Linked DNA regions of Thiohalobacter thiocyanaticus. The protein of the gene in region 2 interacts with the protein of the main gene of each other region in a pairwise test. Links are inferred from orthologs where the notes say so. Each region holds a gene or a part of one and is shown on either strand. Other genes may lie near its edges. The genes, in order: hypB and CFK21_RS01040.

Region 1 (6,510 bases), 2.2 Mb from region 2 along the record:
GGCCCACCAGATGCGGCACGCACCCTCGTCGGAGACCATGCAGGGGCCGATGGGGTGGCGCGGGGTGCAGGCCGCGCCATAGAGGATGCATTCATTGGGATAGATCTTCCCCAGCACCACCCGGGCGCAGTCGCAGCCGGGCGGCATCTGGCCGGCGCGCTTGCGCGCGCTGTCCTGCTGGGCGGGATACAGGCGGCGGGCATCCTGGGCAGCATAGGCCGCACGCAGGTGAAAGCCGGAGTCCGGAATCACGCCCACGCCGCGCCAGTTGGCGTCACCCACCTCCATGACCTGGTCGAGCAGCCGGCGGGCGGCCGTATTGCCGCCGGGGCGCACCAGTTCCGGATAGCAGTTGTCCAGGAAGGGCCGGCCCTCGCGGTACTGGCGCAGGGTGGAGTACATGGCCGCCAGCAGCGACTCCGGGCTGAAACCGGCCACGGCGGCCGGAATGCCGTGGCGCTGGACCACGAACTCCCATTCCTCCGGACCCATCACGGTGCTGACATGGCCGGGGGCGACCAGGCAGTCGAAGCCGGCCTGCTCGGAGTCCAGCAGCATGGCCACCGCCGGCCAGGTCAGTCGGCCCGAGAGCAGTACGCTCAGGTTGTCGGGCACGCCCTCGGCCAGCATGGCGGCCACCGGCGCGGTGGTGGTCTCGAAACCGGCGGCGAAGAAGACCACCGGCCTTCCAGGCTCGGCACGGGCGATGCGCACGGCCTCGGCGGGTGAGGCGATGGGGCGGATGTCGGCCCCGGCCGCCCGGGCCTGTTCCAGCGAGCGCGGGTCCTTCTTCGGGGCGTTGACCGGGACCCGCAGCATGTCGCCGAAGGCGACCAGGATGACATCCTCGTTCAGGGCCAGCTGGATGGCGTGATAGACGTCCTCTTCCGGGCATACGCACACCGGACAGCCCGGTCCGGGAATCAGTTCGATGTTCTCCGGCAGGGCGCCGCGCAGCCCGGCCTGGGTGATGGAGCGTTCGTGGCCGCCGCAGACGTTCATGATGCGCACCGGCTCGCGGATAGCCAGGTCGTGGATGCGCTGCAGCCAGCGGCGGGCGGCGGAGTCGCTCATGGTGATGGCCTCAGGGGTGTGGGCGCGGGCCGCTGTGCAAAGCCGCGCCCTCGGGCTGAATCGCCGGGCGCAGGGTTTCGCTGCGCGCGCGGCGTTCGCGCTGGGCGTCGACCTCGGCGCGCAGCCAGTCCAGCCAGGCGTCCAGACCCTGCCCCTTGCGGGCCGAAAGATTGAACACGGGCGCGGGATTGGCCAGTTCACGCAGGCAGCGGGTGGCGCGGTCGGGGTCGAAATCGTCCAGCACCGCCAGCAGGTCGGCCTTGGTCAGCAGCATCAGGTCAGCGGCGCGGAACATCACCGGATACTTGGCCGGTTTGTCGTCGCCCTCGGTCACCGACAGCAGGGTGACGTTGCGATGATGACCCAGATCGAAGCTGGCCGGACAGACCAGGTTGCCGACGTTCTCGATGAACAGGATGTCCAGGTCGTCGAGGTCCAGATGATGCAGGGCGTCATGCACCATGTGGGCATCCAGGTGGCAGGCGGTGCCGGTGGCGATCTGGAAGGCCGGCACGCCGCGGGCGCGGATGCGCTCGGCGTCGTTCTCGGTTTCCAGGTCGCCCTCGATGACGCCGATCCGCAGTTCATTGCCCAGCGCATCGATGGTCGCCTCCAGCAGCGCCGTTTTGCCCGAGCCGGGTGAGGACATCAGATTGACCGCCAGCACGCCGTGGCGGTCGAAGTGTTCGCGGTTGTGGGCGGCCTGGCGGTCGTTTTCCGACAGCAGGCCCTGCAGTACCTCCACGCTTTCGTGTCCCTGACGGGTGAATCTGAGCTTGCCGTCGATTTCCAGCAGGTGACGGTTGCCGGGAGTGAGGTTGCAGCCGCAGGTGTCACACATGGTGTAAGTTCCCGTTATGCGTTCAGTTCAGATAAGCGGATTCGGTTTCGGGCATGATGAACTCCACGCTGGCCAGCAGCAATTCGTCCCCGCTGATGAGCCGGGTCTGCCAGGAGCCGCATTGGTTGCACAGCAGCCGGTTGGGTCGGACCTCGGATTCGGTGCCGCATTCGTTGCAGTGCACGCGCAGGGCGTCCGTCTCCACGACCAGATCGGCACTCGCGGCCAGGGTGCCGGCGCTGGCAATGGGAAAGGCCTGGCGCAGCAGTTCGGGTTCCACCCCGGCAAGCGGGCCGATGCGTACCACGATGCGCGAGACCCTCTCGGCGCGGTGACGGCGGGCCAGGTCGCTGACCTGGCGCAGCATGCCCTGGCACACGGACAGCTCATGCATCGACGCCGCCGCCTTCCAGTTGCCCCAGCATCTCATCGTAGAGTTCCCAGGCCGAACGCGCCTCCTGTGCGCTCATCTTCTGGATGGCGTAGCCGACGTGCACCATCACGAAATCGCCCGGGGCCAGAGGTTCATCCTGAAGCAGGAACAGGCTGACATCGCGCTGTACCCCCTTGGCCTCGCACTGGGCGACGAAACCGTCGACATTGAGAACCTGCATGGGTATGCCCAGGCACATGGGCGGGCCTCCGTGATCGGGCGTTTGGGCCGGTGTTTCCCAGTATAGTCCTACGATTGGTTCATGCATGCAAGGCACCGCCTTGCGCCGCGTCATATGGCTGTCATACTCAGTCCATAACTTCGATAAGGGAGTGGCAGCGGTATGCACGACAGGCGAGTGGCGACGGCAGGCTCTGCCGCGCGGGCGTGGCTGGGACTGCTGATGCTGGGTGCGGGCGTCAGTGCCTGCTCGTCCGGGACGGCAACCGAAACGGGCAGGGCACTGTATGAGCAGAATTGCCAGTCCTGCCATCGATCCATATCAGTTTTTGCTGATATGGAGCCGGCCCGGCTGCAGGCCGAACTGGCCGCGCCCGCGCTGCGCAAACACCGTTTCCGGCTGTCGCTGGAAGAGCAGCAGGCATTGCTGGATTACCTGCGCAGTGGCCGATAGACAGGTATTTCACATTCTGCTATATCCTGTCCGCAGGGCGCTTGATATGCGTCAATCCATTACCTGTTGACCTGTGGCGCACAGGGGCAATAATAGGGTCCATGGAAGCGTCCATACAAAGACACGCTCAAGAATGAATAACAACTGCCTTGTACTTGGACTCGGCAATACCCTGCTCAGCGATGAAGGGGTCGGCGTCCATGTCGTAAAACGGCTGGAAGAAGCTGCCCTGCTCGACGGGAACGTGACCTGCATGGACGGCGGCACCCTGAGCTTCACCCTGGCCGAAGCCATCGAATCCACCAATCGGCTTATCGTTGTCGATGCCGCCGAACTCAATGCCGCGCCCGGTACCGTTCAGGTCTACGAGAACGAAGGCATGGACGAATTCATCGGCAGCAACCGCAAGCGCAGCGTGCATGAGGTCAGTCTGCTCGACCTGCTGGCCATCGCCCGCCTGACCGATTCACTGCCACAGCGCCGCGCCCTGGTCGCCATCCAGCCGGAGCAGGTCGACTGGGGCGATATGCCCACCGAAGCGGTGCAGGCGGCCATCGAGCCGGCCTGCGAGGCCATCCATTCGCTCATTCAACGGTGGCGTCAGTGGGCGGCCTGAACGATATCCCGGTCGTCACTGTTGCGGATGAGGTCGTGTCGGACACGGACATCACGCCGGCGGTACAGGCCCTGTTGATGGAACTGGCCGAAAGGCTGGAGATATTCCGCCGGACCGGCGAGACCCATGTCATCGACCTGCGCAGCCTGCCGATGCCGGTGGCCGAGCACGAACTGCTGCGTGAATGGCTGGGGGTGGGTGAGGTGCGTATCGAACTCGACTCCCTCGGCCCCACGGCCATCCACGAGACAGCCTATCCGGGGATCTGGTGGGTGGTGCATCGCAACCGCGACGGGGAAATCATGACCCAGCAGGTCGAAGTCACCGCCTGTCCCGAGATTATCCGTTCCCAGCAGGAAGACATCCATGAAGGGCTGCAGCGCCTGCACGAGGCGCTGCCCACAGGAGAATCCGCATGACACGACCGACGCTTGCCCAGCAGCTGGCCCGACAGGGCATCAGCCGCCGCGCCTTTCTCAAGTTCTGTGCGGCCACCGCCTCCATGATGGCGTTGCCGCCGACCATGGCGCCGGCCATCGCCGAGGCCCTGGGCAAACGCACCCGCCCCTCGGTGATCTGGCTGTCGTTCCAGGAGTGCACCGGCTGCACCGAGTCGCTGACCCGCTCGCACTCGCCGACGGTGGAGAACCTGATCTTCGACCTGATTTCGCTGGACTATCACCACACCCTGCAGGCCGCCGCCGGCGAAGCCGCCGAACTGGCGCGCGAACAGGCCATGGAGGAGGGCGGTTATCTGGTACTGGTCGACGGTTCCATTCCGGTTGCTGACGGCGGTGTCTACTCCACCATCGCGGGCATGACCAACCTGGACATGCTGGCGCATACGGTCAAGGATGCCGCGGCCGTGGTGGCCATCGGTTCCTGCGCCGCCTTCGGCGGTATCCCCAAGGCCGATCCCAATCCCACCGGGGCGAAGAGCGTCGCCGCCCTGATGGCCGACGGCAGCATCGCCAGCAAGCCGCTGATCAACGTCTCCGGCTGCCCGCCCATCCCGGTGGTCATCACCGGCGTGCTGGCGCACTACCTCACTTTCGGCAGCGTGCCCGAACTCGACGATCTGGGCCGGCCCAAGGCCTTCTTCGGCGACTCCATCCATGATCGCTGTTACCGCCGGCCCTTCTACGACGCCGGCAAGTTCGCCAAGACCTTCGACGACGAGGGCGCGCGCAAGGGCTGGTGCCTGTACGAACTGGGCTGCAAGGGCCCGACCACACACAACGCCTGTGCCACCGCCAAGTGGAACATGGGGACCAGCTTCCCCATCGAATCCGGTCACGGCTGTATCGGTTGCTCGGAACCGGATTTCTGGGATGCCGGCAGCTTCTACAAACCGCTGAGCGCGGCCACCGGCGACCTGTCCGGTCTGGCCGGCGGGGCGATCGCCGCCGGCGCTGTGGCCGGCGCGGCCGCCGGGCTGTATGCGCGTAGTCAGAAGCATAAGGCGGCCGCCAGCCGGGAGAAGATGACGGTGGATGATCTGAAGGACTAGATATTCATGGCCACGGAAGCACACGGAACAACACGGAATGCAATCAATTCAGTGAACAGGCTCTTGCCCCAGCCTCGTCACCCCCGCGCAGGCGGGGATCCAGTGTGTATCTGCTCTGCCGGACACTGGGTTCCCGCCTTCGCGGGAACGACGGATAAGCGGGTATCCGGGTTATGCGAGAGCCATTCAAACCATTGGATGAATATTTTCGGTTCCATACCATGTGTTTCCGTGGCAAGTAAACGAGCTGATTGAGTAGCAGGGCAGGTCTGGGGAGACCGATATGGAATTTCTCAACTGGGTAAGGGGTCCGGGCCTGGAATATGCAACTGTGATATTCCTGGTCGGGATCTTCATGCGCTTCATCGAAATGTGGCTGATCGGGCGCAAGCCGGATCTGTCCAGACCGCGCGCCAGCGCCTCGCGGGCCGGTTGGCGTGCCGTGTGGCGGCGCTCCCTGCCGAGCGAGGGCCTGATGAAGAACTCGCCGCTGGTGTTGATCGCCGGCTATGTGTTCCACATCGGCTTCCTGCTGGTACTGCTGTTTTTCATCCCCCACATCCAGTTCTTCAAGGACGTGCTGGGTTTCGGCTGGGCCGGGCTGCCGTCGCCAGTGATCGATTTTCTGTCCATTCTCACCATCGCCGCGCTGGTGGCGCTGCTGGTGCACCGGCTGGTCGACCCGGTGCGCCGCTTCCTGTCCACATCTCAGGACTACATCGCCTGGGTCGTTACCACCCTGCCGGTAGTGACCGGCTACATGGCCATGCACATGGACGTGGTGCCCTACACCACCATGCTGGCGCTGCATATCCTGAGCGTGGAGATCCTGATGGTGGTGTTTCCCTTCACCAAGCTGATGCACGCCTTCACCTTCGCGGTGTCGCGCTACTACAACGGTGCGGCCATGGGTCGCAAGGGAGTCCAGCTATGAGTCCCTCGCTCGAACGCGGTCTCAACGCCTTCGTCAACCAGATCGACGGGCCCATTGCCTCCTATTTCAACAGCTGCGTGCACTGCGGCATGTGTGCCCATGCCTGCCTGTTCTACACCGAGACCGGTGATCCGAAGTACACGCCCATCTACAAGACCGAACCGCTGCGCCGCGCCTGGAAGCAGAACTTCACCTTCTGGGGCCGGTTGCTGTCGAAGCTGGGTCTGGAGAAGAAGATCACCGACGAGGAACTGGCCGAGTGGGAGACGCTCATCTACGACGGCTGCACCCTGTGCGGGCGCTGCACCGCCGTGTGTCCGGTCGGCAATGACATCACCTACATGATCCGCAAGTCGCGCGAGGCCATGGCCGCTTCCGGTCATGCCCCGGAAGGGTTGAAGATGGCCACCACCCGCGCCATCGAGATCGGCAGTCCCATGGGGGTGACCATCGATACCCTCAAGGCGC
Region 2 (12,734 bases):
TCGTGCCACTGACGCCGAGCAGGGCGCGGGCATGGCCCATCTCCAGCTTGCCCGCCTCGACCAGCTGGCGCACGTCCTCGTTCAGCTCGAGCAGGCGCAGGAGGTTGGTCACCGAGGTGCGTGACCGGCCCACGGCCTCTGCGGCCTGCTGGTGCGTCAGCTCGAATTCCTGCAGCAGACGCTGCAGGGCGCGCGCCTCCTCCATCGGGTTGAGGTTCTCGCGCTGGATATTCTCGATCAGCGCCATGGCGATGGCGGCACGGTCGGGCACCTCGCGCACCACCGCCGGGATCTCCTGCAGGCCGGCCAGCTGGGCCGCGCGCCAGCGGCGCTCGCCGGCGATGATCTCGTAGCGGGTCTGATTCCCGCTGTGCTCGATCGGGCGTACCACGATGGGTTGGACCACGCCCTGGGCACGGATGGAGTCGGCCAGATCCTGCAGGCTCTCGGTATGCATGTCCTGGCGGGGCTGGTACTTGCCGCGCTGAATCAGATCCACCGGCAATTCGCGCAGGCCCTCGCGCTCAGGCGCCTGGGGCGTCCCGGCCGCTTCGTCCGGGGCCGCCGTGGGCGGCTTGCGCTTCGTCGCGGCCCCCTTGGCGCTGCTGCCCAGCAGCGCATCCAGTCCGCGTCCCAGTCCCCGTTTCTTCGTTGCCATGCCTGTTGCGATTCCTGTCAGTGCGTGGAGGCCGCCGCGGTCTGCGCGGCACCCCCGGTACGGCGTTCCTGATCCCGGCGCACCATCTCACCGGCCAGGGCGAGGTAGGCCAGCGCCCCGCGCGAGGCCTTGTCGTAGCGCAGCACCGGCATGCCATGGCTCGGCGCCTCGGCCAGGCGCACGTTGCGCGGGACGATGGTGCGGTAGACCTTGTCGCCGAAGTGCTCGATCAGCTGTTCGGCCACCTGATTGGCCAGGTTGTTGCGGGCATCGAACATGGTGCGCAGCAGCCCCTCGATCTCCAGATCCGGGTTCACCGCACCGCGCACCTGCTCGATGGTGTCCATCAGGGCCGACAGCCCCTCCAGGGCGTAGTACTCGCACTGGATGGGAATGAAGACAGCGTCCGCCGCCACCAGGGCATTAATGGTGAGCATGTTCAGCGACGGCGGACAGTCGATGAGAATGAAATCGTAGCGCTCGCGCAGCGGGCGCAGCGCCTCGCGCAGCCGCGACTGGCGGTCCTCGGCGTTGAGCAGTTCCACCTCGGCCGCGGTCAGGTCGCTGTTGCCCGGCATGACGTCGAAGCCGGCGGCCTCCGAACTCATTACTGCCTGGGCCGCATCCAGCTCGCCCAACAGCACATCGCAGCTGCTGTACTCGACCTCGTGCTTGTCCACACCGCTGCCCATGGTGGCATTGCCCTGTGGATCGAGGTCGATGAGCAGCACCCGGCGGCGGGTCAGCGCCAGCGCGGCGGCCAGATTGACGCAGGTGGTGGTCTTGCCCACGCCGCCTTTCTGGTTGGTGATGGCCAGGGTTCGTGTCATGCAAAGGCTCTAGGTTACCTAATCAATTGTTATGTGTCTGTGGCTTGCTATGGATAAGACCGTAGGTCGGGTTAGCGACAGCGTAACCCGACACCCGCGCCGGCATTGTTGGGTTACGGCGCTGCGCGCCTAACCCAACCTACTCTCACACGAAATACGCTCAGCCGGTCTGAATCTCGACGATGTGGCGTTCGGCATCCAGGCCCGGCACCTGCAGCCGGTGCACCGCCTTGACGATGCCCGGATCCGGCAGCGACTCGATCTCGGTCACCGGGTAGACCCCCTTCATGGCCAGCAGTACCCCATCCGGCTTGCAGTGCGGGGCGCCCTGGTCGTACATGTCCTGCACCGAGGAGAAGGCCCGGCTGATCACGGTATCGAATTTTTCCGCGTGCGGATAGTCCTCGATCCGCACATGCTCGACCTGGACGTTGCCCAGTTCCAGTTCGGCCACCACCTGGCGCACGAAGCGCAGCTTCTTGTTGCTGGAATCCAGCACCACCACATCCCACTCCGGCCGCGCCAGGGCCAGCACCAGGCCGGGCAGGCCGGCGCCGGTGCCGATGTCCAGGATACGCGGACCGCGCACATAGGGCAGGGCGGCCAGACTGTCGAGGATGTGGCGGGTCACCATGTCCTGCGGCTTGCGCACCGAGGTCAGGTTGTAGACCCGGTTCCATTTGGTCAGCAGGTTGACGAAATCGCGCAGGTCCTGCTGCACGGCCTCGTCCAGCGCCAGGCCCAGGGCCAGGATGCCGTCGGCCAGCTGCTGGTCGATGGCGGGCGGCGGCCGGTTGCCGTGCGACTTGTTGTGCTTGATGCGTCTCGCGAATGCCACGTGGGTTCCTCTGTCAGGCGCTGCGGCGTGCCGGCTGCCGGGCGGCCTTTTTCAGGTGCACCAGCAGCAGGGAAATGGCCGCCGGCGTCACCCCCGGGATGCGCGCGGCCTGGCCGACGGTCTGGGGCCGGTGGCTGCGCAGCTTCTCACGCACCTCGGCCGACAGACCGGCGACGGCATCATAATCCAGGGTCTCCGCCAGGGGCTGGTCCTCATGGCGACGCTGGCGTTCGATCTCGGCCTGCTGGCGTTCGATATAGCCGGCGTACTTGGCCTGGATCTCGACCTGCTCGGCAACACCGGCCTGCGGGTGGGCGGGGCCGACACCCTCCAGGGCGGTGACCTTATTATAGGTAAGGTCCGGGCGGCGCAGCAGTTCGAGGGCGCGGTATTCGCGGCTCAGGGGTGTGGCATGGTCGGTCTCGAGTTGGCGGGCCGCCGCGCTCCCGGGCCGCACCCAGGTATCCTGCAGCCGCCGGGTCTCGGCCTCGATCGCCTCGCGCCTGGCGCTGAAGGCCTGCCAGCGGGCCTCGTCGACCAGACCCAGCTCGCGCCCGACCGGGGTCAGACGCAGGTCGGCATTGTCCTCGCGCAGCAACAGCCGGTACTCGGCCCGGCTGGTGAACATGCGGTAGGGCTCGCTGGTGCCGCGGGTGATCAGATCGTCAATCAGCACGCCCAGGTAGGCCTGGTCGCGCCGCGGCCACCAGGGCGCGCGGTCCTGCACCCGCAGGGCCGCGTTCAGGCCGGCCAGCAGGCCCTGGGCGGCAGCCTCCTCGTAGCCGGTGGTACCGTTGATCTGGCCGGCGAAGTACAGCCCCTCGATCACCTTCGTCTCCAGGCTGTAGCGCAGGTCACGCGGGTCGAAGTAATCGTACTCGATGGCATAGCCGGGGCGGGTGATGTGGGCCCGCTCACAGCCGGGGATGGAACGCACCAGCGCCTGCTGCACGTCGAAGGGCAGGCTGGTGGAAATGCCGTTGGGGTAGACCTCATGGGTGTCCAGCCCCTCGGGTTCGATGAAGATCTGATGCGAATCCTTATCGGCGAAGCGCACCACCTTGTCCTCGATGGAGGGGCAGTAGCGCGGCCCCACGCCCTCGATCACGCCGCTGTACAGGGGCGAGCGGGGAAGGCCCGCGCGGATGATGTCATGGGTGTGCGCGGTGGTGCGGGTGATGAAGCAGTCCACCTGGCGCGGATGCATGTCGGAGTTGCCGAGATAGGAGAACACCGGCCGCGGCTCGTCGCCGGGCTGGGCCTGCATGACGCTGAAATCCAGGCTGCGGCCGTCCAGGCGCGGCGGGGTGCCGGTCTTGAGCCGCTCAACCCGCAGCGGCAGTTCGCGCAGCCGCGCAGCCAGGGCGTTGGCGGGCGGGTCCCCGGCGCGGCCGCCGGCGTAATTCTGCTCGCCGATGTGGATGCGCCCGCCCAGGAAGGTGCCCACGGTCAGCACCACGCAGGGGGCGGCGAATCTGAGTCCCATGCCGGTCACCACCCCGGTGACGCGCCCGCCCGCGACCATCAGGTCTTCCACCGACTGCTGGAAGAGATGGAGATTGGGCGTGTTCTCCAGCACCGAACGCACCGCCTGTTTATACAGGCTGCGGTCGGCCTGGGCGCGGGTGGCACGCACCGCCGGGCCCTTGCTGGCATTGAGGGTGCGGAACTGGATGCCGGCGCGATCGGCGGCCCGGGCCATCAGACCGCCCAGGGCGTCGATCTCGCGTACCAGGTGGCCCTTGCCGATACCGCCGATGGCCGGGTTACAGCTCATCTGGCCCAGGGTCTCGATGTTGTGGGTCAGCAGCAGGGTGCGCACGCCGGCGCGCGCCGCGGCCAGGGCGGCCTCGGTACCGGCATGGCCACCGCCGACGACGATGACATCGAACTGATCCTGAACCTGCATGGCTGACAACAAGAAAAAGGGAGACAGAGCCGGTCATTCTATGCAGCCCCGGCGGTTTTCGCCAGTTTTCCCACCCGGCGGCTCAGGCCATGCCGGCGGCTGCGAGCGTCTGGCGCAGCGCCCCGAAGCGGCGCCGGTACTGGCCCGGGGTCAGGCCCACCTGGCGCCGGAACAGGCGGCTGAAATAGCCGGCGTCCTCATAGCCCGCCTCGTTGGCGACGGCCTCGATGGGGTTATCCGTGGTCTCCAGCATCTGCTTGGCCTCTTCCAGGCGCAGGGCCTGGACGTACTCCAGCGGCGCCATGCCGGTGGCCTGGCGGAAGCGACGCTTGAAGGTGCGCTCGGCCAGTCCGGACAGCCCGACCATGGCGCTGACCGGGTTCGGCTCAACGTAATGCTCGGCGATCCAGACCTGGCAGCGTGCGATCACCGCATCCTCGACCTGACGGGTGCTGGCCAGGCGGGCGAAGGGCTGCTGGCCGACCTGGTGCCAGTCGATGAGATTGACCCGCGCCACCTGCATGGCCGCCTCCAAACCCACACTCCGTGCAATCAGGTACAGCGCCAGATCCATCCAGGAAGTTCCGCCGCCGGCCATGACCAGGCGCTGGCCGGCCCCGCTGGCCACCAGGGCGCGGCGCGGCTGGACCCGCACCCGGGGGAAACGCTCCGCCAGCGCCTCGCACCAGGCCCAGTGGGTGGTCGCCTCGCAGCCGTCCAGCAGCCCCGCCTCGGCCAGCAGCATCGCCCCCGAGCAGGCCGTGGCCAGCAGGGCGCCATCCGCGTAACGGGCGCCGAGCCAGGCGATCTCCGGGGCATAGCGCCCGGCCAGGGGGGCATCCGGCGGCAGGCTGACCTCCGGCACACACACAATGTCGGCCGGCGGACAGTCGTCAAGGCGGCACTCGGGAAACAGGCGGGCGCCGTTGCAGATCTCCAGCGCCCCGGTCTCGCGCGCCACCAGCCAGGGACGCATCAGTTCGGGACCGGGCCGGCCCTCGGTCACCACAGGCCAGTCACGGCCGGCGCTGCGGAACAGGTCGAGCATCCCGTAAACCACCGAGGCGGTGGTTTCCGGATACACCAGAATGGCAATGCTGACGGGGGATTCGCTCATGGCCGTTTTGTCCGGTTCCTTGCCCGACCGGCTTTAGTGGCCGGGGCTCGACAGGCCTATGTTAGTGGCCCGGCATAGAAGGAGTGTACACCACCCGGCGGGCCGGCAATGGCGCCGGGCCTGAAGAGGAGAGAGGACCATGAGCCTGTATCGTGAACAACTGCCCCAACTCGGCGACCGCCTGTTCCTGACCGACGGCGGTCTGGAAACCACCCTGGTCTTTCATCAGGGCCGTGACCTGCCGTGTTTCGCCGCCTTCACCCTGCTCGACACCGCCGACGGGGTTGACCTGCTGCGCGACTACTACCTGCGCTATCTGGATATCGCCCGCGCACGCGGCCTCGGCTTCATACTGGAATCGCCGACCTGGCGCGCCAATTCCGACTGGGGGGCGCAGCTGGGCTATGACGCCGCCGCCCTCGATGCAGTCAACCGCCGGGCCGTGGCCTTGCTGGCCGAACTGCGCACCCGGCATGAATCGCCCGTGGCCCCGCTGGTGATCAGTGGCAACCTGGGCCCGCGCCGCGACGGCTATCGCGCCGACATCCGCATGCGTGCTGAGACCGCGCGTGATTATCACCGGGCGCAGATCGAGAGCTTCGCCGCCACCGAGGCCGACATGGTTTCCGTGCTAACACTGAACTATGCCGAAGAAGCCATCGGCATCGTCCAGGCCGCGCGCGACTGCGCCATGCCGATAGCGGTATCCTTCACTGTGGAAACCGACGGCCGGCTGCCCTCGGGCGAGCCGCTGGGTGAGGCGATCGAACGCACCGATGCCGCCACCGACCGTCATGCCGCCTATTTCATGCTCAACTGCGCCCATCCCGATCACTTTGCTCATCTGCTGCACACCGACGCCGGCTGGCGCGCGCGCCTGCGCGGGCTGCGCGCCAACGCCTCGCGCCTGAGCCACGCCGAGCTCGACGCCTGCACCGAACTGGATGCCGGCGATCCGATTGAACTCGGCGTCCAGTACCGCGGCCTGCGCCGGCAGCTGCCGTGGCTGAACGTGCTCGGCGGCTGCTGCGGCACCGACCACCGTCACGTGGAGGCCATCTGCAGCGCCTGTGCCTGAAGCCCCGTGCCGCTGGGGACCGGGAATCCGACCGGCCGTTTGACCGGCCGGCCGGAGTTGGCGATCATCGCCTCATGCATCCCTTCATCGCGCCGGTCTTCTCGGCCCTCAACGGCATCATCCTCGGCAAGGAACAGTCGCTGCGCCTGGCGCTGGCCTGTCTGCTGGCGCGCGGCCACCTGCTGGTCGAGGATCTGCCGGGTGTGGGCAAGACCACACTGGCCCACGCCCTGGCGGCGGTGCTGGGCCTGGACTATCAGCGCATCCAGTTCACCAGCGACCTGCTGCCGGCGGACATCCTCGGGATTTCCGTCTTCGATCGTGAGAGCGGGCAGTTCCGCTTCCATCCCGGCCCGGTGTTCGCCCAGCTGGTGCTGGCCGACGAGATCAATCGCGCCACGCCCAAGACCCAGAGCGCACTGCTGGAGGCGATGGAGGAGGGCCAGGTGACCCTGGAGGGCGCGACCCGCGCCCTGCCCGAGCCCTTCTTCGTCATCGCCACCCAGAACCCGACCTATCAGATCGGCACCTTCCCGCTGCCCGAGTCCCAGCTGGACCGCTTCCTGATGCGGCTGCACCTGGGCTACCCGGATGCGGCCGCCGAGCGTGAACTGCTGGCCGGGGTCTCCCGCCGGGAACTGATACGCGATCAGGCCCCGCTGCTCAGCCCGGAACAACTGGCCGAACTGCAGGCCGCGGTCGCCCGCATCCATGCCAGTCCGGCCCTGCTGGACTACATCCAGGCCCTGCTCGCCACCAGCCGCGACAGCGGCCACTACCGCAGCGGACTGTCGCCGCGCGCCGGCCTGGCCCTGCTGCAGGGGGCCCGCGCCTGGGCCCTGATCGACGGGCGCGACCATGTCCTGCCCGACGACATCCAGGCCGTGCTGGCGGCCGTGGTCGGGCATCGCCTGCAACCGCGGGATGCCGACGGGCTGGCGCCGGAGACCCTGCTGGAGCCATTGCTGGCGGTGGAAATTCCCTGAATATCAATATTTATATTTATATAAATTATTGGAGTCTATTCTTAAATAGAACTTAATACCCTGAAAACATTCAAAATCAAATGGCTTTCTTTACCTGGCCGTCATTGCGGGGAACGAAGTGACGTGGCAATCTCCAACTGGCTGATTCCCGGGTAAGAGGCTGCCGCGGCGCCGCGCGCCTCGCCATGACGCCTGTCCACGCGCATCCCTGACCTGCCGACCCATGCCCCCGACCCAGCGCCAGTCCGTCCTTCCCACCGCCGAACGTCTGTTGCGCCGGCAGCCGCCCGTACTGGCGGGCAGCGAGACGCTGGCCCTGGATCGGCGCAACATCTTCATCCTGCCCACCGCCACCGGTCTGGGCTTCGTCCTGCTGCTGCTGCTGCTGCTGCTCGGCGCCATCAACTACAACAACAACCTGGTCTTTGCCCTGACCTTCCTGCTGGCCGGGGTCGGGGTGATGGCCATGCTGCAGACCTGGCGCAACCTGGCCGGGGTCCGGCTGGAACTGGCCACGGCCGCACCGGTCCAGTGCGGCCGGCCGGCACGCTTCACCCTCACCGCCCGGGCCGATGGGATGCGCACCGGCCTGGCCCTGGATAGCGACGGGACCGCGCCGGTCTGGTTCGACATCCCCGCCGAGGCCCCGGCCCGCGTACATCTGGACCTGCCGACCCGCCGCCGCGGCTGGCTCCGCCCCGGTCGCATCCGGCTCTTCACCCGCTACCCGCTGGGCCTGTTCCACTGCTGGACCCATGTCAGTCTCAGTGCCCGCACCTGGGTCTGGCCGGCCCCGGCCGACACCGGCGGCGCTCCGCCCCAGGCCGGCCGCCGGCCCAGCGAGGACGGCACCCAGGGCCGGGGTCAGGACGATTTCCGCGGCTTCCGGACCTACCATCCCGGGGACTCGCTGCGGCTGGTGGACTGGAAGGCCTACGCCCGCGAACAGGGCCTGCAGATCAAGGAGTTCGGGGGCGACCGTAGTGTCGACTACTGGCTCGACTTCAACGCCCTGGCCGAGCACGATACCGAAGCCCGGCTGCGTCGGCTCGTCCGCTGGGTGCTGGAGCTGGACCGGGACCAGCAGCGCTATGGCCTGCGCCTGCCCGGCATGGAGATCACGCTCGGGCGCGGACCGGACCAGCGTGAACGCTGCCTGCAGGCGCTGGCCCTGTTCGGGGTGAGCGACTGATGGCCGCGCGGCGGCCCGCTGACTGGCAGCCCCCGCGCGGTCTGCTGCTGGCCCTGGCCGCCAGCCTGATCCTGGCCGGGCTGCCGCAGCTGCTGCGCCAGCCCGGCGTGCTGACCCTGCTGTGGCTGATCCTGCTGGGCTGGCGGCTGGCGCTGGCCTGGCAGGGCCGGCCGTCGCCCTCGACCTGGCTGCGCCTGCTGCTCACCGCCGCCGGCGTCGGCCTGATCCTGATCGAATACGGTGCCTTCTTCGGCCGCGAGCCCGGCAGTGCCCTGCTGGTGTTCCTGTCCATCATGAAGTTCGTCGAACTGCGTCGACCGCGCGATGCCCAGCTGCTGATCTTTCTGGGCTATTTCATGCTCGGGGTGGCCTTTCTATTCAGTCAGTCGCTATGGCTGGGCGCCTGGCTGGTGCTCGCGGTCTGGGCCCTGACCTCCGTCTGGGTCGCGCTCAGCGATCCCCGTCAGCCGCTGCCCGCCCGCCGTCACGCCCGTCTGGCCGGGCGGCTGCTGCTGGGCGCCGTGCCGCTGCTGCTGCTGCTGTTTCTCCTGTTTCCGCGCATTCCCGGCCCGTTGTGGAGCCTGCCCGGGGATGCCCACAGCGGTGTGACCGGCCTGAGCGATGCCATGGAACCGGGTCGCATCAGCGAACTGGCCGGTTCCGAGGCGGTGGCCTTCCGGGTACAGTTCGACGGTCCGCCGCCGCCGCCCGCTCAGCGTTACTGGCGCGGTCCGGTGCTGGCGCTCACGGATGGACGCCGCTGGGAGACGCAGCCGGTCCGGGCCGGGCAGCGTCTGCCCAGCAACGTCCAGGCCGGCCGGCTACTGGAACCCCGGGGCGAGCCGGTGCGCCAGACCCTGACCCTGGAGCCGCACAATCAGGTCCATCTGCTCGCCCTGGACCGCCCGGGCAGCGTGCCGGAAGGCGCCTGGCTGACTCCCGACCTGCAACTCATCAGCGAGACCCGGGTGCGACTGCGCCAGCGCTACGAGGTGGTGTCCTACCCGCAGGTCCGGGTCGCCGCCAGCGCACCCGGCCGGCGCGACATTACCCGCGGCTACCCGGCCGATCTGGATCCCCGGGTGCTGGCCCTGGCCCGCGGCTGGCGGGCGGCGGCCGATTCGCCGCAGGCCATCATCGACCAGGCCCTGCGCCACTTCAACCAGGAGCATTTCATCTACACCCTGACCCCGCCGCGGCTGGGTGCCAACCCGGTCGGCGAGTTCCTGTTCGAGACCCGGCGCGGTTTCTGCGAGCATTATGCCGCCGCCTTCACGCTGCTGATGCGCGCGGCCGGGCTGCCGGCCCGGGTGGTGACCGGCTACCTGGGCGGGGAATACAACGCCGCGGGGGACTACCTGGTCGTGCGGCAGTCGGATGCCCATGCCTGGGCCGAGGTGTGGCTGCCGGAGGGAGGCTGGGTCCGGGTCGACCCCACCACCGCCATCGCCCCGGAGCGCATCGAAAGCCGGATCGAGGTCGGCGCCAGTCGCGACTCCGGCGCAGTGCGCTTCTGGACCGACGGCACCCGGGGCTGGCAGCGGACACTGCAGGAGATGCGCCAGAGTTGGGACGCGCTCAATCACCGCTGGAACCAGTGGGTGCTGGACTACGGACCTGAGCGCCAGCGGGATTTTCTCTCCGGCCTGGGCCTGCCCGACGTAAGCTGGCGCGGGCTCGGTCTGACCCTGCTGCTGCTGCTGATCCCGGTGCTGGCGCTGCTTGCCTGGTGGATGCTGCGTCCGCGCGAGACGGCCCGCGACCCCGCCGTGCGTCTCTACCGCGCCTTCTGCCGCCGGCTGGCGCGCCACGGTATCCGCCCCGAGCCCGGCGAGACCCCGCGTCAGCTGCTCGCTCGTATCCGCCGGACCCGGCCCGCCCTGGCCCCGGCCGCCGGGCGCGTGATCCAGCGCTACCAGGTGCTGCGTTATCGCCGCCAGCCGCCGCGCGATGCGCTCGAGGCCCTGCGCCGGGCGGTGCGCGCCTTTCGCTAGGGCGGCTGCCAGGCCCTTGCTCCGCGCCTGCGCTGCTGCCGGAAACCCGGCGCAGCCTATCGAAAGCGATGCGGATGGGCTAACATGGGGGGATTGAAACGAACTGCCCGCAGGGTAAAGGAAAGCAGCATGCCAGTCGCACAGAACAAGGTCGTCTCCATCCACTACACACTGAAGGACCCCGAGGGCCAGATCCTGGACCAGTCCAGTGACCAGCCCCTGGCCTACCTGCACGGCGCGAGCAACATCATCCCGGGTCTGGAAACCGCCCTCGAGGGCAAGGATGTGGGCGAGAAGATGACCGTGACCGTCGAACCCGAGCAGGGCTACGGCATGAGCGATGAGGCCCTGATCCAGGAAGTGCCGCGCGACGCCTTCCAGGGGGTCGAGGACATCCAGCCCGGCATGCGCTTCCAGGCCGATTCTCCCAACGGCCCGATGGTCGTCACCGTGGTCAAGGCCGACGACAGCACGGTTACCGTCGACGGCAATCACCCGCTGGCCGGCATGACCCTGACCTTCGATGTCGAGATCGCCGACGTGCGCGATGCCAGCGAGGAAGAACTCTCCCACGGCCACGTGCACGGCCCGGGCGGGCACGAGCATTAATACCGTCTGCTGATGACCGCCCCGCCCGGGGCGGTTACGGCCTTTCCTGTCTCCCCATCCGGCGCTGCGCCAATACGCCCAGCGCCATGTCATCCGGATCACCGCCGCTGACCAGCTGCAGTTGCTTCAGCGCCGCTCTCAGCCACAACTCCCGCCGTTCGGGCGACAATACCGCATCAGGGACGACCGCAGGATCCGCCGGTGCAACCAGCATCCAGGCCAGCGCGGCATGGGTGCGGGACTCGGTCCAGGGTTGCAGACCCGGGTCCAGGCGTTCGGCAAAGCCGCCGAGCGAAGCGTCGTAATATGCCGCGATGTGCGCCAGCAGCTGCGCCCCCCGTGCCTTTGCCTGCGCATCGCCGGTTGCGGCGTAATACAACCACCAGGCCGCTGCGGGCCAGACCTGGGCCGGCAGGTAATGGGCCAGCTGCGGCGCGCCGCCATCGGGGCGATAGTGGTAATAGCCGCCGTCGGGGTGACGCAGGCGGGCATCCAGCCCGGCGAGCGCCCGGCCGGCCCAGCGCAGATAGCCGGGTTCGTCCAGGGCCCGGGCGGCGCGGATCAGCGCAATGATGGCCTGGCCGCTGACATCGGCGTACTGAACCCGCTCGACCGGGGGCGGTATCAGTTCGGCCCGCACGCGCGCCGGCGCGGCATAATATTCCGGATCCGAGGCCTGACTGCCCGGAAAGCTTCCGTGTGATTCATTCCAGAGGACGGTGCGCAGATAGTTCAGCGATTCTCGCACCACGCGCGCATCGCGTTCGCGGCCCAGTTCATGATAGGACTCGGCGAACAGCCAGATGAGCTTGGCATTGAGGCCCAGCACCTTGGAGGTTTCTGTCCGATCCGCCGGCTCGGGCTGCTCGGAATCGTGAAAGAAGAAGAAGCCGCCGTCGACCGGGTCAAACAGTTCCTCGCGCAGCACATCCAGCATGCCCGGGATGCGTTCGGCCCAGGCGGGCTCGTGCAGCAACAGCAGATAGGTCAGTGGCTGCGGCCGTTTGCTCAGGGCGCCGATGATCGAGGCCCCGCTCAGGCGCTGCTGCGTCGGGTCATAGGTCTCATCCAGAAAGGCCAGAAACGCCTCCGGATCACCCTCGAGCAGGCTTTCCAGGCCGGCCGGGACGGCAGCGGCAGTGATGAGCTGTTGTGCCGTTTCCTGCAACAGCTGCTGCAGGTCCACGGCGCTCACATGTCCGGTGAAGCGGGCCAGCGGCTGGCCCGCCGCGTCCATCAGCACCGTGTAGGGAACGCCGCGGCCGCCCAGGCGGGTGAACAGGTCACGGCGCTGATCCAGATTCACCAGCACCGGCACATAGCGCGCCTCGATGGCAGCCACGGTAGCGGGATGCTCCAGCGTCTGCTCCTGATACTGCCGGCACCAGGTGCACCACTGGCCGTGGAAGTAGACAAACAGCCCCTTGTTCGTCCGCTGCGCCCGGGCACGGGCCTGCGTCCCCCAGGGTTGCCAGTCGATGGCCGAACCGCGCGGATAGTCGTGCACCGCGGCTACGGAGGAC

The links.
Region 1: the proteins of CFK21_RS01040 (region 2) and hypB interact in binary tests that used the Escherichia coli proteins (3 or more experiments, as listed by UniProt). The link is inferred for Thiohalobacter thiocyanaticus from one-to-one orthologs.

What each region holds. Positions count from the first base shown.
Region 1 is NZ_AP018052.1:2,401,898-2,408,407, reverse strand. What follows is about bases 1-2,733. They hold hypB (hydrogenase nickel incorporation protein HypB), read right to left. Parts: upstream 1,916-2,733; coding sequence 1,085-1,915; downstream 1-1,084. Other genes in these bases: CFK21_RS11175 (HypC/HybG/HupF family hydrogenase formation chaperone), read right to left, coding at 2,302-2,547; CFK21_RS11180 (hydrogenase maturation nickel metallochaperone HypA/HybF), read right to left, coding at 1,938-2,309; hypD (hydrogenase formation protein HypD), read right to left, coding at 1-1,074. Also shown: CFK21_RS11170 (HyaD/HybD family hydrogenase maturation endopeptidase), read left to right, coding at 3,116-3,598; CFK21_RS11165 (hydrogenase expression/formation C-terminal domain-containing protein), read left to right, coding at 3,634-4,017; CFK21_RS11160 (hydrogenase small subunit), read left to right, coding at 4,014-5,108; CFK21_RS11155 (hypothetical protein), read left to right, coding at 5,392-6,042; CFK21_RS11150 ((Fe-S)-binding protein), read left to right, coding at 6,039-6,510. UniProt on the Escherichia coli protein: Involved in the maturation of [NiFe] hydrogenases. Required for nickel insertion into the metal center of the hydrogenase. Exhibits a low intrinsic GTPase activity, which is essential for nickel insertion.
Region 2 is NZ_AP018052.1:225,180-237,913, reverse strand. What follows is about bases 9,617-12,471. They hold CFK21_RS01040 (FKBP-type peptidyl-prolyl cis-trans isomerase), read left to right. Parts: upstream 9,617-10,731; coding sequence 10,732-11,211; downstream 11,212-12,471. Other genes in these bases: CFK21_RS01035 (thioredoxin family protein), read right to left, coding at 11,246-12,471; CFK21_RS01045 (transglutaminase TgpA family protein), read left to right, coding at 9,617-10,602. Outside these bases: CFK21_RS01085 (ParB/RepB/Spo0J family partition protein), read right to left, coding at 1-658; CFK21_RS01080 (ParA family protein), read right to left, coding at 676-1,488; 16S rRNA (guanine(527)-N(7))-methyltransferase RsmG, read right to left, coding at 1,649-2,326; tRNA uridine-5-carboxymethylaminomethyl(34) synthesis enzyme MnmG, read right to left, coding at 2,340-4,235; CFK21_RS01065 (GlxA family transcriptional regulator), read right to left, coding at 4,318-5,352; CFK21_RS01060 (homocysteine S-methyltransferase family protein), read left to right, coding at 5,492-6,430; CFK21_RS01055 (AAA family ATPase), read left to right, coding at 6,505-7,416; CFK21_RS01050 (DUF58 domain-containing protein), read left to right, coding at 7,640-8,608; more of CFK21_RS01045, read left to right, coding at 8,608-9,616; more of CFK21_RS01035, read right to left, coding at 12,472-12,734. UniProt on the Escherichia coli protein: Folding helper with both chaperone and peptidyl-prolyl cis-trans isomerase (PPIase) activities. Chaperone activity prevents aggregation of unfolded or partially folded proteins and promotes their correct folding.